Linked DNA regions of Magnetospirillum sp. XM-1. The main gene of each other region encodes a partner of the protein of the gene in region 2 in a complex. Links are inferred from orthologs where the notes say so. Each region holds a gene or a part of one and is shown on either strand. Other genes may lie near its edges.

Region 1 (3,764 bases), 1.7 Mb from region 2 along the record:
CTTGTCTGCTCCGTGGCAGGACATGGGTCTCGTCTCCCGTGAATCCCCTGTCGGCGGGACCGGTTGTTCCGGCCCTCTTCATCTCGTCTTATGGCGAGGAGAGAGGAATCATACCCACCCGAGGGGGCGGGCGCAAGGCCCCCCGAAGGTCTGCGGACTAACCCCGCGCCAGGGCCCGCCAGGCGATGTCGCGGCGGCAGAAGCCGCCCGGCCAGTCCAGGGCGTCCACGGCCTTGTAGGCGCGTTCGCGGGCCTCGGCCACGCTCTTGCCCTTGGCGGTGATGCCCAGCACGCGGCCGCCGGTGGCGACCACGTGACCGTCCTTCATGGCGGTGCCGGCGTGCAGCACGGTGACGCCGTCCACCTTGGCCGCCGCGTCCAGCCCGCCGATCACGGTGTTCTTCTCGTAAGAGCCGGGATAACCCTTGGCGGCCATCACCACCACCAGGGCGACGTCGTCGGACCATTCGAGCTCGATGCCCGCCAGCTTGCCCTCGGCACCCGCCGCCAGCACCGGCAGCAGGTCGGACTCGAGGCGCGCCATCAGCACCTGACACTCGGGATCACCGAAGCGCACGTTGTATTCCAGCAGCTTCGGCCCGGACTTGGTGACCATGATGCCGGCGAAGAGCACACCGGTATAGGGCTTTCCCATCTGGGCCATGGTGCGCACCAGCGGCAGGATGGAACGCTCCATGATCTCGGCCTGCACCGCGTCGGTGACCACGGGAGCGGGGGAATAGGCGCCCATGCCGCCGGTATTGGGACCGGTGTCGCCGTCGCCCACCCGCTTGTGGTCCTGGGCGGCCACCAGGGGCAACGCGGTCTTGCCGTCGCACAGCGCGAAGAACGAGCATTCCTCGCCGTCGAGGAACTCCTCGATCACCAGCTCGTTGCCGGCGTCGCCGAAGACCTTGTCGCCCATCATCATGTCAACGGCGCCCAGGGCCTCGTCCAGGGTCATGGCCACCACCACGCCCTTGCCGGCAGCCAGGCCGTCGGTCTTGACCACGATGGGCGCGCCCTTTTCGCGGATGAAGGCCTTGGCCTTTTCCATGTCGGTGAAGCGGCCGTACCAGGCGGTGGGAATGCCGGCCCGGGCCGCCACATCCTTCATGAAGCCCTTGGAGCCCTCCAGCTCGGCCGCAGCGGCCGAGGGGCCGAACACCTTGATGCCGGCGGCGCGGCACTTGTCGGCGAGGCCGAGAACCAGCGGAGCCTCGGGGCCCACCACCACCAGGTCGACGGCGTTGGACTTGGCGAATTCCACCAACTCGTCCACCTTTTCCGCCCCGATGGCGACGCATTCGGCCGCATCGGCGATGCCCGCATTGCCCGGAGCGCACCACAGCTTGGTGAGAAGAGGAGACGACTTCAGCTTCCAGCACAGCGCATGCTCGCGCCCGCCCGAACCGACCACCAGAACCTTCATGTCCGCCTCCGTCACTCGCTTGGCGGCGTTTTATCACTTCCGCCCGTGATTGCAAAAGGCCATCATCCCGCCATGAACGACGAGCGCCCCGCCCCCTCCAACGTCCCGGAATACTCGGTCTCGGAACTGTCCGCCGGCCTGCGGCGCACGGTGGAGGACGCCTTTTCCTTCGTGCGCGTCCGGGGCGAGATCTCGGGCTTCAAGCGCCATTCCTCGGGCCATCTCTATTTCGCGCTGAAGGATGCCGAGGCGGTGCTGGACGCGGTGTGCTGGCGGGGCAGCGCGGGCAAGCTCGCCATCGGCCCCGAGGACGGCATGGAGGTGGTGGCCACCGGCCGCCTCACCACCTATCCCGGCCGCTCGAAATACCAGATGGTGGTCGAGCGCATGGAGCTGGCCGGCCAGGGCGCGCTGTTGAAGATGCTGGAGGACCGCAAGAAGCGGCTGATGGCCGAAGGGCTGTTCGATCCCTCGCGCAAGCGCCCCATCCCCTTCCTGCCCGACATCATCGGCGTGGTCACCTCGCCCACCGGGGCGGTGATCAGGGACATCCTGCACCGCCTTGCCGAACGCTTCCCCCGCCGCGTGCTGCTGTGGCCGGTGGCCGTCCAGGGCGAGGGCGCGGCGGCCCAGGTGGCAGCCGCCATCCGGGGCTTCAACGCGCTGAAGCCGGGCGGCACCGTGCCGCGCCCCGACGTGCTGATCGTGGCCAGGGGCGGCGGCTCGCTGGAAGACCTGATGGCCTTCAACGAGGAGATGGTGGTCAGGGCGGCGGCTGAATCCGAAATTCCGCTGATCTCGGCGGTAGGGCACGAGACCGACACCACGCTGATCGACTTCGCCTCGGATTTGCGCGCCCCCACCCCCACGGCCGCCGCAGAAAAGGCGGTGCCGGTGCGCGCCGAGCTGATCGCCACCATGGCCGACATGGGCGCGCGCATGGTGGGCGCCATGCAGCGCGGACTGGAGGAGCGGCGCACCCGCCTGTCCCACACCTTCCGCGCCCTGCCCCACCCCCGCCGGGTGATGGAGGATTGCGCCCGGCGTCTGGACGAGCGGGCCGAGCGCCTGGCCAACGCGCCCCGCATCCTGTTGGAGCGCCGCCGGGCCGAGCTGGACCGCCTGGGTGCGCGCCTGCGCCATCCCCGTGAACAGCTGGCCGAGGCCGGGCACAAGCTGACCGCGCTTTCCACCCGTCTCGACCACGCCATGAAGACGGTGACGGCCGCCGAGCGCGCCGCCAACGAGCGCCGCGCCCTGCAACTGGAACAATCCACCGCCCGCCTGATTCAAGTCCTGCCCCGCCTGCTGGAAGACAAGGCCAAGCGCGTCGCCCATGCCGGCCAGCTGCTGGAAAGCTTTTCCTACCGCAAGGTCCTGGACAGGGGCTTCGCCGTGGTCAGGGACGAGCACGGCGCCCCGGTCACCTCGGTCGCGGCGGCCAAGCCGGGCACCGCCTTAGGCGTAGAATTCGCCGACGGCAAGGCCGGCGTGCGGGTCGAGGGCAGCGCTCCGCCGACGCCCAAGGCGCCGAAAAAGCCGGTCGTGCCGGACGGGCGGCAGGGGTCGTTGCTGTAGGCGGCGATCCCTCTACACGGATGGACACGGACGCCGCTTCGCGGCCACGGATCGACACGGATAATGTTCATCCGTGAGCGGTGCGAAGCGCCGCATCCGTGTCCATCCGTGTCTCGTGGCTCCGCCTTAGGGGATATTACTCCACCCCCACCAGGGACTTGGCGAAGGCATCGGCCTCGAAGGGACGCAGATCCTCGGCCTTTTCGCCCACGCCGATGGCGTGGACCGGCAGGCCGAACTTCTCGGCCAAGGCCACCAGCACGCCGCCCCTGGCGGTGCCGTCCAGCTTGGTCAGCACCAGGCCGGAGACGGCCACCATGTCCTTGAAGATCTCCACCTGGGAATGGGCGTTCTGGCCCACGGTGGCGTCCAAGACCAGCAGCACCGAATGGGGCGCGGTCTCGTCCACCTTCTTGATGGAGCGCACCAGCTTGGCCAGCTCGGCCATCAGGTCGGACTTGTTCTGCAGCCGCCCGGCGGTGTCGATGAACAGCAGGTCGTCACCCCTGGCGCGGGCCTGCTCGACGGCGTCATAGGCCAGACCGGCGGCGTCGGCCCCGGTTTCACGGGCGATGACCGGACAATTGGTGCGCTCGCCCCAGACCTTCAGCTGCTCGACGGCGGCGGCGCGGAAGGTGTCGCCGGCGGCCAGCGTCACCGACAGGCCGGCATCCTTGTAGCCCTTGGCCATCTTGCCGATGGTGGTGGTCTTGCCCGAGCCGTTGACGCCCACCACCAGCACCACATGGGGCTT
Region 2 (4,588 bases):
AGGCCATGTCGTAGGAACCGGCATGGGTGGCGCCGTCGGCGCCCACCAGACCGGCGCGGTCGATGGCGAAGCGCACGGGCAGCTTCTGCAGCACCACGTCATGCTGCACCTGGTCGTAGGCGCGCTGCAGGAACGAGGAGTAGATGGCGCAGAACGGCTTGAAGCCCTCGGTGGCCAGGCCGCCGGCGAAGGTCACGGCGTGCTGCTCGGCGATGCCCACGTCGAAGGTGCGCGCCGGGAAGCGGTCGCCGAACTTGTCCAGGCCGGTGCCGGCCGGCATGGCGGCGGTGATGGCGACGACGCGGTCGTCCACCTCGGCCTCGGCGATCAGCGCCTTGGAGAACACCGAGGTGTAGGACGGCGCGTTGGCCTTGGGCTTTTCCAGCTGGCCGGTCAGCACGTCGAAGCGGCCCACGCCGTGATACTTGTCGGCGGCGGCCTCGGCCGGCGGATAGCCGCGGCCCTTCTTGGTCACCACGTGCAGCAGGACGGGGCGGGTCTCGTCGGAATCGCGGACGTTCTTCAGCACCGGCAACAGGTGCTCGAAATTGTGGCCGTCGATGGGGCCGACGTAATAGAAGCCCAGCTCCTCGAACAGGGTGCCGCCGCCCGAGACCATGCCGCGGGCGTATTCCTCGGCGCGGCCCATGGCGCGTTCCAGCGGAGGCGGCAGCAGGTGGGCCAGATCCTTCACCAGATGACGCAGCGAGTGGTAGGAGGGCGACGACAAAAGCCGCGACAGATGGGCCGACAGCGCGCCCACCGGCGGGGCGATGGACATGTCGTTGTCGTTGAGGATGACGATCAGGCGCGAGCCGGCGGCGCCGGCGTTGTTCATGGCCTCGTAGGCTTGACCGGCGCTCATGGCGCCGTCGCCGATCACCGCGATGACGTTGTTGTTGCCGCCCTTGAGGTCGCGCGCCACCGCCATGCCCAGCGCCGCCGAGATGGAGGTCGAGGAATGGCCGGCGCCGAAGGGGTCGTATTCGCTTTCCGACCGGCGGGTGAAGCCGGACAGTCCGCCGCCCTGGCGCATGGTGCGCATGCGGTCGCGGCGCCCCGTCAGGATCTTGTGGGGATAGGCCTGATGGCCCACGTCCCAGATCAGCCGGTCGCGCGGCGTGTCGAAGATGTGGTGCAGCGCCACGGTCAATTCGGCGACGCCCAGGCCGGCGCCGAGATGGCCGCCGGTGAACGATACCGATTGAATCATTTCCTGGCGGACCTCATGGGTCAGCTGCTCCAGCTCCTCGATGGAGAAGTCGCGGATGTCGGCCGGGCTCGACACGCGGTCGAGCAGGGACGACTTGGGCTTTCCGGGGACGGGGGGAGGCGTCATGACCTTAGGACCTCACGAACGGCGGCGAACGACGAAGCGGGCAACGTCCCGCATCAGATCGGCCTTCTCGCCGAAGGGATCGAGATGGCGGCAGGCCTGCTCGGCCAGCATGTCCGCCTGGGATTTGGCGCGCTCGAGGCCCAAGAGCGACACGAAGGTCGCCTTGCCGGCATCGGCGTCCTTGTTGAGGCGCTTGCCCACCTCGGCCACGTCGCCTTCCACATCCAGGATGTCGTCGGCGATCTGGAACGCGAGTCCCAGGTCGTGGGCGTAGTTGCGCAACGCCAGGCGCAGCTCGCCATGGGCCTTGCCCAGCACGGCGCCGGCCTCGCACGAGAACGAGAACAGGCGGCCGGTCTTCAACTGCTGCAGGCGGGTGATGCCCGCCACGTCCAGGTCGAGCGTATGGGCCTGCAGGTCGATCATCTGGCCGCCGACCATGCCCTGGCCGCCCGAGGCGTGGGCCAGATCGGCCACCAGCTCGCAACGCACCGACGGGTCGGCGTGGGTGGCGGGATTGACCAGCACCTCGAACGCCTTGGTCAGCAGGGCGTCGCCGGCCAAGAGCGCGGTGGCCTCGTCGAACGCCTTGTGGCAGGTGGGGCGCCCGCGGCGCAGGTCGTCGTCGTCCATGCAGGGCAGGTCGTCATGGACCAGCGAATAGCAGTGGATCATCTCGATGGCCGAGGCGACGCGGATGGCCGAGCTTTCGGCCACGTTGAACAGGCTGGCCGACTGCATCACCAGGAAGGGGCGCAACCGCTTGCCGCCGTCCAGGGTGGCGTAGCGCATGGCCTCGTGAACCCGGGAATCAGGGGCATCGGAAACCGGCAACAGGCGGTCCAACTCGGAATTGACGGCCTGGCTGACGACGGTCAGAGCCTCGGTGAGGCGCGGAGACATGGGAGAATCAGTCAATGGTTCACTCGACTTTCAAGGATCACACGTTATTTCCGGCCTCAAGGACCAGGCTGCCATCGGGACCCGATACGATCCGCTCGACCTTGGTTCGCGCCTCTTCCAGCTTGGCTTCGCAATGCTTCTTCAGCAGCGCGCCGCGCTCGTAGGCGACGATTGAATCATCAAGGCGGCCCTTGCCTTCCTCCAGCCGGCGCACGATGAGGTCCAATTCGGCCAGGGCCTCCTCGAAACTCATGGCGGCGATGTCGGTGGGGATGTCTGCCATGGGAACTCTTGACTTAAGCAACCGGTATCGGGTCTTCCAACGAAGCGCGGAAGTTTACGGGCGGAGGTCCCCGAAGGCAAGCGCCACTGCGCACCATTTGAAAAAACCTGCGACCATCCGACGAAATTTTTGGTCTTGCCCTAATGTCCGATGGCTTGCCGCAAGGCGGGGTCTTCGGGCCATTTGGCCAGCGCCTGGGCCAATATCTCGTCTGCCGCGGCCTGCTCACCCAGACGCCGCAGCATCATCCCCAGGTAGATGTAGGCCTCGCGGTATTGCGGATCGGACTGGATGGCCTGGCGCAGCAAGGGCGGGGCTTCGGCCAGCCGTCCCAGTTCAGCCTCCGCCATGGCCAGGTTGAACAGGCTGCGGGGGTGGCCGGGCTTGAGGCGCAGCACGTCGCGGAACGCGTCGGCCGCCTCGGCGAAGCGGTTCAGCAGGAACATTTCGCCGCCCTGCTGGAAACGCGCCTTGGCCTCGGCATCGTCGGCGTTGCCGCCATCGTCGGGGCGTCCCAATCCGACCTCGCCCAGCAGGGCCGCATCCGTCTCCAGCCCATCGCGCAGCAGGGACATCTGCCACTGCAATAACGAGGGGTGGCGAAGCAGCTTGATGGTCGCTTCGAAGACGAAGCCGCCGGCCGAAAGGGTCACGACCTGCTTGACGACGTCCTCGGGACGGTGGGACGTGGCGTGCAGGATGCGAACGCCGCCTTCGGGATGGGTTATGAGCGGCATTCCCTCGTCCGTCTGGCCGACACGGGCCGACGACAGGAATGAGGCGCACAGGTTCCATTCCCACATATGGAGCGCCAAATAGCCGGCAGGGTGCGCCACTAGGTTAAAGGCGTTCTGCTCGAACAGATTCTCGTCCGGCATGTCCCGGCACTGCCGGTCCCAGGCGGTGAAATACTCCCGCGAGGCGCAGGCGAAGAAGCCCGAATTGAGGTAGGGCGTGCCGGCGTCGATGCCGCGCGCCTTCGCCAGCGTCTCGAAATGGGGGGCGGGGACGACCCGCAGCAGGTCCGCGTATGTCGTCGGATCGCTACACACCGCCAAGGGCCGGCCTTCCGCCAGCAGGCGCTCGGCGATGGCGGTCAATTGGGAACCGCACGGGGCCACCGCCATCATGTCGGCGTCCAGCCAGAACGCCACGTCCCACGGCCGGTCCTCGAGATAACGCCCCAGCGCCGCCTTGCAACGCCAGGGATGCGCTCCCGCCAGATCGGCCGGCGCCTTGATCAGCAGGCCCTTGCGGTCAAGGAACGTCCGTTGCTGCTCGGTCAGGCCGAAATCGCAGACCTCGATGCGAATATCGGGGGCGAAGCGCCGCAACGAGGCGAACAGCGGGAAAAGGATGAAGAAGTATTCGGCGTTGACGCCGGTGACATAGCGGATGTTCGCCATGGATGCTTAGAGCCCCATCAGCGCCCGCACATGCTCGCGGGCGCTGGCCGCCAGGGCGCGCAGGTCGTAGCCGCCCTCCAGCAGCGAGACCACCCGGTTGCCCGCCGTCTCCTCCGCCACCTGCAGCAATTGCCGCGTGACCCAGCCGAAATCGGCGGTGGTCAGCCGCAGATGGGCCAGGGGGTCGGCGGCATGGGCGTCGAAGCCGGCCGAGATGATCAGGAAATCGGGGGCGAATTCCCGCAGCCGGGGCAGCAGGATGTCGGTGAAGGCCATGCGGTAGTCGTCGGACCCGGTGCCCGCCGGCAGCGGCACGTTGACCATGATGCCTTCGCCGCCCGTCTCGTCGGCCAGGCCGGTGTTGGGGTAGGCGTGTTCCTGGTGGGTGGAGGCATAGAGCATGCCCGGCTCGTCCCACAGGATGTGCTGGGTGCCGTTGCCGTGGTGGACGTCGATGTCGACGATGGCCACCCGCTTGTAGCCGTGGGCGTCGCGGGCGTGCAGCGCGGCGATGGCGGCATTGTTGAAGAAGCAGAAGCCCATGGCGTTGTCGCGCTCGGCATGGTGGCCGGGCGGCCGGGTGGCGCAGAAGCAGTTGCGCACCTCGCCCTTGGCCACGGCGTCTACCGCCGCGATGCCGGCGCCTGCCGAGCGCAG

What was found. The genes of interacting proteins can lie anywhere in the genome.
Region 1: the proteins of XM1_RS12790 (region 2) and xseA are in contact, whole or in part, in a cryo-EM structure (PDB 8TXR), measured with the Escherichia coli proteins. The link is inferred for Magnetospirillum sp. XM-1 from one-to-one orthologs.

The regions. Positions count from the first base shown.
Region 1 is NZ_LN997848.1:1,117,508-1,121,271, reverse strand. What follows is about bases 901-3,757. They hold xseA (exodeoxyribonuclease VII large subunit), read left to right. Parts: upstream 901-1,504; coding sequence 1,505-3,010; downstream 3,011-3,757. Other genes in these bases: ftsY (signal recognition particle-docking protein FtsY), read right to left, coding at 3,147-3,757; purD (phosphoribosylamine--glycine ligase), read right to left, coding at 901-1,432. In the rest of the region: more of purD, read right to left, coding at 158-900; more of ftsY, read right to left, coding at 3,758-3,764. UniProt on the Escherichia coli protein: Bidirectionally degrades single-stranded DNA into large acid-insoluble oligonucleotides, which are then degraded further into small acid-soluble oligonucleotides.
Region 2 is NZ_LN997848.1:2,767,704-2,772,291, forward strand. What follows is about bases 903-3,756. They hold XM1_RS12790 (exodeoxyribonuclease VII small subunit), read right to left. Parts: upstream 2,526-3,756; coding sequence 2,280-2,525; downstream 903-2,279. Other genes in these bases: dxs (1-deoxy-D-xylulose-5-phosphate synthase), read right to left, coding at 903-1,339; XM1_RS12785 (polyprenyl synthetase family protein), read right to left, coding at 1,352-2,242; XM1_RS12795 (tetratricopeptide repeat protein), read right to left, coding at 2,666-3,756. Also shown: more of dxs, read right to left, coding at 1-902; more of XM1_RS12795, read right to left, coding at 3,757-3,931; XM1_RS12800 (histone deacetylase family protein), read right to left, coding at 3,938-4,588. UniProt on the Escherichia coli protein: Bidirectionally degrades single-stranded DNA into large acid-insoluble oligonucleotides, which are then degraded further into small acid-soluble oligonucleotides.